2 regions of the Kitasatospora sp. HPM-01-4 genome follow, and region 1 is predicted to be linked to the other one. Evidence: riboswitches for the same ligand, from Rfam matches in the RefSeq annotation. Region 1 holds a riboswitch; the other holds the start of a gene.
What was found. A riboswitch is a leader RNA that binds a small molecule or an ion and turns the genes downstream of it on or off. The one in region 1 is predicted to bind glycine.

Region 1 (3,397 bases):
CGAGATCAGCAGCATCGGCTTGCGGCCGCGCAGGTCGCCGAAGCGGCCCAGCAGGGGGGTCAGCACGGCGGCGGAGAGCAGGTTGGCCGTCATCAGCCAGGTGATGTTGGAGCCGGCGGTGTGCAGCTCCTTGGCCAGCGACGGCAGGATCGGGACGACCGCGGTCTGCACCACGCTGAACGCCAGCATCGCCAGGATCAGAGCGGGTAGCACCCGTGCGCTGCTCGGCTTGTCGGCCGCGGAGCTGGGCTGTGGTGCCTCACTCACGGTTCTTCCTCCAGTTCAGGTCCCTCGGGCAGCCAGTTGCCCGGGGCGAAAGTCAACGAACTGAAGTAACGATGCAGGTGGATAGTTCAGCATGTCAAATATCTACTGGTGAAAACTAGGCAAAGCGGTACCCCGGGCTCCGGTCTGTCGGAACCCGGGGTTCCCGATGTGAAGTGCCGGTTCAGGCCTGGCGCAGCGGCTCGGGACGGGCGGGCGGCGGGGCGGAGGGCGCCACGGCCGGGGAATCCGGGCCGGTGCCGTCGTGGACCTCGACCCGCTCCCGGCGCAGCTCCTCGCGGATCACCACCTCCTCGGTGTACCGCTCGACCACCAGGCGCACCCGCTCGACCGGGGCCAGGTACTTGCGCACCACCGGCCGCTCCTCGCGCAGCGTCACCTCCTCCACGGCTTCGACGATCTCCTGGTCGCTGAGCGCGGCCCGCTCGGACTCCGTCACCGGTACCCGCTCCACCCGCACCCGCTCCCGGGTGACCTGCACCCGGCGCTCGACCGGCTCGGTGGCCACGTACTTGCGCAGCCTGGCGGTGCCGAGGACGTGCCACTCGGTGCCGATCTCGAGGCGCTCCTCGCGGCAGGTGATCTCGATCGCTCCCGTCGGGGGCCGGCCGGCCGCGGCCGGGTGGTCCACGGTCGGCGCGTGCCCGGCCCGCCCGTTGGACTCGGTGGCCCTGGGGGCGGGCTTGTCCAGCGCGGTGGGGCTCTTGGCGTGCTCGACGGGCGGTGTGCCCGGTGCCGCCGGCGGCGGGGCGAACGCGGTCGGGGTGCGCTCCGCGGCGGCGGGTGCGGCCGAGGCGCGCTCCGTGGCGGTGGGCTTGGCGGGCGCTACGGGCGCTACGGGCGCTACGGGCGCCGCAGGAGCGGCGGGCGGTGCGGGGGCGACCCGGTCGGGCGGCGCGGGGGGTCCGGCCGCTCCGGCGGTGCCGAAGTCCAGGTCTGCGGCCTTCGGGGTGCCGTTGGTGGGCGGTGCCGGGGGAGTGCCCCCCGCGTCCAGGCCGTAGTAGCGGTAGAGCTGGAGCTCCTGCGCGGGCGAGAGGTGCTGCCCGACGCCGAAGTCGGGTGAGTCCTTGATGAGCGACTTGTCGTACGGGACCCGGAGTTCGTCGCCCGAGAACTCACTGGTGGTCAGCGGGACGAAGGCGTCCCGGCCGAAGATCCCGGTCCGCACCGCGGCCCATTCGGGCTCACCGGTCGCGTCATCGAGATACACCTCGTCGACCGTGCCGATCTTGTCCCCGTTCCGGTCGACCGCCTTGTGCCCGATCAGGATTCGCGGATCGATGTCGGTCTGCACGCAGTCCTCCACTACACGTGCTCCTGGGAAATTCCGTCTGAGGGGCGGACGGAGGAGCTACCCGATCGCCACTTCATACGAAAAGCCATCAATCGGACAGCGGCGACCCGGAGGCATCCGTACGGGAGGGTGTTGGGCCGTCCGGGACCGGGTGGATCCCGCCCGATCTCCCTTGCCCGGCCGGTGATCCGGAGGGTTTGCGCTGGTACCCTGGGCGCGACCGCCGAGCCTGCTCGGGAGAGTCCCCAACCCCCGTGAACTGCGGGAAAAGGGGCGCCGAAGGAGCAAACCCTCCCCGGAATCTCTCAGGCATCCGTACCGTGTGGGCTAGGTCACTCTGGAAAGCAGGGCAGGACTGTTGGCGCGGGAGCCGGCGGCACCACCCTCACCGACGGTGCAAGCCGATGGAAGCCCCCCGGGGTTTCCGCGCGGCGAAGCTCTCAGGTCCCGATGACAGAGGGGGAGGCCTGTCGGGTTCACGCGCACTTCGGTCCACCGCTCCCACAGCGGCGGGGCCCAACGGCGTGTGTACCCTCGCCGGTCCGTGACCAGGAGGCCTCGACCCCCATGAACGCCCAGCCGACGCTCGCCGAGCTTGAGCAGGCCAGCCCCTTCGAGACCCGCCACATCGGCCCCGACGCCGCCGCCCAGGACAAGATGCTGGCGCAGGTCGGCTACGGCTCGCTGGACGAGCTGTCCGACGCCGCCGTACCGGGCGCCATCCGCAGCCTCACCGCACTCGGCCTCCCCGCCGGTCGCAGCGAGGCCCAGGTGCTCGCGGAGCTGCGTGAACTCGCCTCGCGCAACCAGGTCCTGCAGCCGATGATCGGTCTCGGCTACTACGGCACCTTCACCCCGCCGGTGATCCTGCGCAACGTGCTGGAGAGCCCGGCCTGGTACACCGCCTACACCCCGTACCAGCCGGAGATCTCCCAGGGCCGGCTGGAGGCGCTGCTCAACTTCCAGACCCTGGTCTCCGACCTGACCGGGCTCGCCACCTCCGGCTCCTCGCTGCTGGACGAGGGCACCGCCGCCGCCGAGGCGATGGCGCTGGCCCGCAGGGTCACCAAGGTCAAGGGCGGTGTCTTCCTGGTCGACGCCGAGGCCCTGCCGCAGACCGTCGCGGTGATCAGGACCCGTGCGGTGCCGACCGGCGTCGAGGTGGTCGTCGCCGACCTGTCCGAGGGCATCCCGGCCGAGATCGCCGAGCGCGGCGTCTTCGGTGTGCTGCTCCAGTACCCCGGTGCCACCGGTGTGGTCCGCGACCTCGCTCCGGTGATCGAGCAGGCGCACGGCCTGGGCGCGGTCGTCGCGGTCGCCGCCGACCTGCTGGCCCTCACCCTGCTGAAGTCCCCGGGTTCGCTCGGCGCCGACATCGCCTGCGGCACCTCGCAGCGCTTCGGCGTGCCGATGGGCTTCGGCGGCCCGCACGCCGGCTACCTGGCCGTGCGCGCCGAGTACGCCCGCAACCTGCCCGGCCGCCTGGTCGGCGTCTCGGTCGACGCGGACGGCAACCGGGCCTACCGCCTGGCGCTGCAGACCCGTGAGCAGCACATCCGCCGCGAGAAGGCCACCAGCAACATCTGCACCGCCCAGGTGCTGCTGGCCGTGATGGCCTCGATGTACGCCGTCTACCACGGCCCCGACGGCCTGGCCGACATCGCCCGCCGCACCCACCGCTACGCCGCCGCGCTGGCCGAGGGCCTGAAGGCCGGCGGTGTCGAGCTGCTGCACGGCGAGTTCTTCGACACCGTCAGCGCCCGGGTCCCGGGCCGGGCCGCCGCCGTGGTGGACGCCGCCCGGGCGGGTGGCGTCAAC
Region 2 (3,397 bases), 1.7 Mb from region 1:
CCTGAGGGGGTGCGGGCGGCCGCCGCGGTGCGGCCGCCCCAGGACCGGAGAGGTCAGGCGCCGATGAAGGTGTCGTACTCGGCGGCGGTGAGCAGCTCATCGGTCGCGGTGACCTTGACCTTGTACAGCCAGCCGCCGGTGAACGGCTCGCCGTTGACCAGCGCCGGGTCGTCTATCACGGCCTGGTTGGTCTCGACGACCTCGCCGGTGGCCGGCGAGAACAGGTCGCTGACCGACTTGGTGGACTCGAGCTCGCCACAGGACTCACCTGCGGTGACGGTGTCACCGACCTCCGGGAGCTGGACGTAGACGATGTCACCGAGCGCGGTGGCCGCGTGCTCGGTGATGCCGACGGTCGAGACACCGTTCTCGTCGGCGGCGGTCAGCCACTCGTGCTCCTTGCTGAACTGCAGGTGCGTGGGGTTGCTCATGGCGTCATTCTCCAGGATCGCAGGAGGGTAGGGCGAAGCCGTCCGCTGAGCGGACCGGACAGTCGGGGGATATGAGACGGCGGGGCCGGGCGCGGGCTCAGCGGGCGCGCTTGTAGAAGGGCAGCGCGACGACCTCGACCGGCTCGTGCTTGCCTCGGACGTCCACCGCGACCGCCGTACCGGGCGCGGCGTGTGCGGCGTCCAGGTACGCGATGGCGATCGGCTTGCCCAGGGTGGGGGAGGGAGCGCCGGAGGTGATCCGCCCGATCACCGTGCCCTCGGCGTCCACCACCGAGTACTCGGCGCGCGGCACCCGCTTGCCCTCGGAGACCAGGCCGACCAGCTTGCGCGGCGCCTTGGACTCGGCCTCGGCGGAGGCCTGCTCCAGCGCCTTGCGGCCGACGAACTCGCCGTTGTTGGTGGTCTTGTCGAAGCGGACCACCCGGCCGAGCCCGGCGTCGAAGGGGGTCAGCTCGGTGGAGAGCTCGTGCCCGTACAGCGGCATGCCCGCCTCCAGGCGCAGGGTGTCCCGGCAGGACAGGCCGCACGGGACCAGGCCCCGGTCGGCACCGGCCGCGCTCAGCGAGGTCCACAGGTGCTCGGCGTCCCCGGGGGTGCAGAAGATCTCGAAGCCGTCCTCGCCGGTGTAACCGGTGCGGGCCAGCCAGACCTGACGGTCGGCCACCGTGGCGGGCAGCAGCGCGTAGTACTTCAGGCCCGGCAGGTCGGCTTCGGTGAGCCCCGCCAGGATGCCGTTGGCCTCCGGCCCCTGGACGGCGAGCAGCGCGAAGGCGTCCCGGTCGTCGCGGACCACGGCGTCGAAGCCCTCCGCACGCTCGGTCAGCGCGTCCAGCACCACCTGGGCGTTGGAGGCGTTGGCGACCACCATGAACTCGTCCTCCGCCGTGCGGTAGACGATCAGGTCGTCCAGGATGCCGCCGTCCTCACGGCAGATCATGGTGTAGCGGGCGCGCAGCACGCCGAGCGCCGAGATGAAGCCGACCAGCGCGTGGTCGAGCATGTCGCCCGCCTGCGGCCCGGAGACGGTGATCTCGCCCATGTGCGAGAGGTCGAAGAGACCGGCCTTGGTGCGGACCGCGATGTGCTCCTCGCGCTCGCTGCCGTAGCGCAGCGGCATGTCCCAGCCGGCGAAGTCGGTCATGGTCGCACCGAGGGAGCGGTGCAGGGCGTCGAGCGCGGTGTGACGGAGGGACACGGCGGAACTCCTTGGCTGAGCACTCAGGGGCGCCCGTAACCTGCGTACGGGCACACGGGGGTGGAGTCTCCCCGTCTGTCGTCACAACCTGAGAGCTTCACCGCAACCAAGGATGGCGGCTTGCACCGTGGGTGGGCGCACGGCGCGGCCGTGTCCACTTTCCAGATCTGCCTCGCCCGTGCGGTAGGGGTGCCTGAGAGATTCCGGGGAGGACTTGCTCCTTCGGCGCCGGCCCGTGCCCGTGCGGGGCACTCCGGACTCTCCCGCGCGGGTTCGAACGGCCTGTATGAAGTTGGGCGCTGTGTATGCGGGCTCATCGTGACTCCTCCACCCCGCGAACGGGGCGGCTTCTCACTCGGCTCCACAGAGCCTCATGACGGCCAAGCCCTGACCGCTGCCCGAGAGCAGGGCCACAGCGTACTACGCCACTTCGCGTCTCAGGGGGGCAGATGACGTGTTCAGGCGTTCACCCTCGCGGTACAGGGGCGCATCGGGCACGGACCGCCGCCCGCTACCCTTCTGGCAGCGGTGAGACCGGGCGTCACTCGGTCAGGTTGGAGGAGCAGGGGCCGATGAGCTACCCCGCTGGCGAGACGCAGGCATGGGCAGAGCCCGGTACGGCCCCGGCGGGCAGCAGCTGGCCCGCCAACGAGCTGGAGCAGGTGCTCACCTCCGCACTCGGCGACCCGGGCGCGACCGCCAGGGTGGTCGAGGTGCTGGCCCGCAGTCAGGTGTGGATCCCGCTGCCGGCCGGCGCCGACCCGCAGGGCACCGCGCTGGACCTGCCGACCATCGAGCTGGCCGGTGCGCCGTACGTCCCGGTCTTCTCCTCGCAGGAGCTGTTCCTCCAGCACGCCCCGGGGATGCCGTTCGCCATCGCGCCGGTCTGGGAGTTCGCCCGGGGACTGCCGCTGGGTGTCGGGATCGCGGTCAACCCGGAGGCGCCGGTGGGCATCCCGATCCCGCCCGAGGGGGTCGGTGAGCTGCGGCGCGGCCCGCAGGGCGAGCGCTGGCAGGGGCAGCCGGACGGCGCCAAGGTGGCGCTGCGCGAACCCGGGCCGCACGAGGAGCCGTACGCCTTCCTGGCCGCCGCTGCCGCCGAACTCGCCGCACTTCCTGGTGTGTTGACGGCGCGCCGGGCCTGCGCCTCGGTGGAGGGGGAGGCCCCGGCGCTGTTCGTCGGGGTGCAGTTCGACCCGGGCCTGCCGACCGACCCGGCGCAGGCCAACGAGGCGCTCGGCCGCGCGCTGGGAACCGCCCCGCTGCCGTACGGCGTCCACCTGGTGCTGCTCGACCTGGTCGCCGACCCGGTGGTGGAGTGGCTGCTCGCCCGGGTGCAGCCGTTCTACGTCCGGGCCTGACCCGACCCGCCGGTGACCGGCGGTGGTGACAGGTCCGTCGGCGCCGCCCCATAGGCTGCTGCCCGGCAGCGGCGTACGGTCGGGTGAGCGGGCCGCCGGGGCAGTGGCAGTGCGTGACGGCGGCGGACGAGGACGGGGAGGACCCGACGTGAGCGAGCAGGGCATCGGGGCGACCGCCCCCCGCCCGGCGGCCGGGAGACACCCCCTGGCCGGGGTGAGGCAGCCGCGCGCTTCCGCCGCGCCCGGAGCGCTCGCCCCGCGGGTCCGGCCGGAGGCGGGCGAGTGAACGGCACAGCGGCGGACGGCGTACCGGACTGGGGGCCGCCCACGGCCGCGCGCCCCGCAGCCGACCCGGGCGCCATCGAGCACGCCCTTCGCGACGTCGGACC

Region 2: it holds a riboswitch for glycine, as region 1 does, so the genes downstream of both, gcvT (glycine cleavage system aminomethyltransferase GcvT) here and gcvP (aminomethyl-transferring glycine dehydrogenase) in region 1, are expected to answer to the same signal.

What each region holds. Positions count from the first base shown of each region.
Region 1 is NZ_JBPQGP010000005.1:7,313,103-7,316,499, forward strand. It holds gene ACSMTC_RS31930 (MFS transporter) at 1-267, opposite strand, end outside; gene ACSMTC_RS31935 (PRC and DUF2382 domain-containing protein) at 449-1,579, opposite strand; glycine riboswitch at 1,804-1,910, shown strand; glycine riboswitch at 1,912-2,043, shown strand; gene gcvP (aminomethyl-transferring glycine dehydrogenase) at 2,147-3,397, shown strand, end outside.
Region 2 is NZ_JBPQGP010000005.1:5,573,105-5,576,501, forward strand. It holds gene gcvH (glycine cleavage system protein GcvH) at 54-431, opposite strand; gene gcvT (glycine cleavage system aminomethyltransferase GcvT) at 529-1,647, opposite strand; glycine riboswitch at 1,819-1,923, opposite strand; gene ACSMTC_RS24275 (enhanced serine sensitivity protein SseB C-terminal domain-containing protein) at 2,220-3,008, shown strand; gene ACSMTC_RS24280 (enhanced serine sensitivity protein SseB C-terminal domain-containing protein) at 3,291-3,397, shown strand, end outside.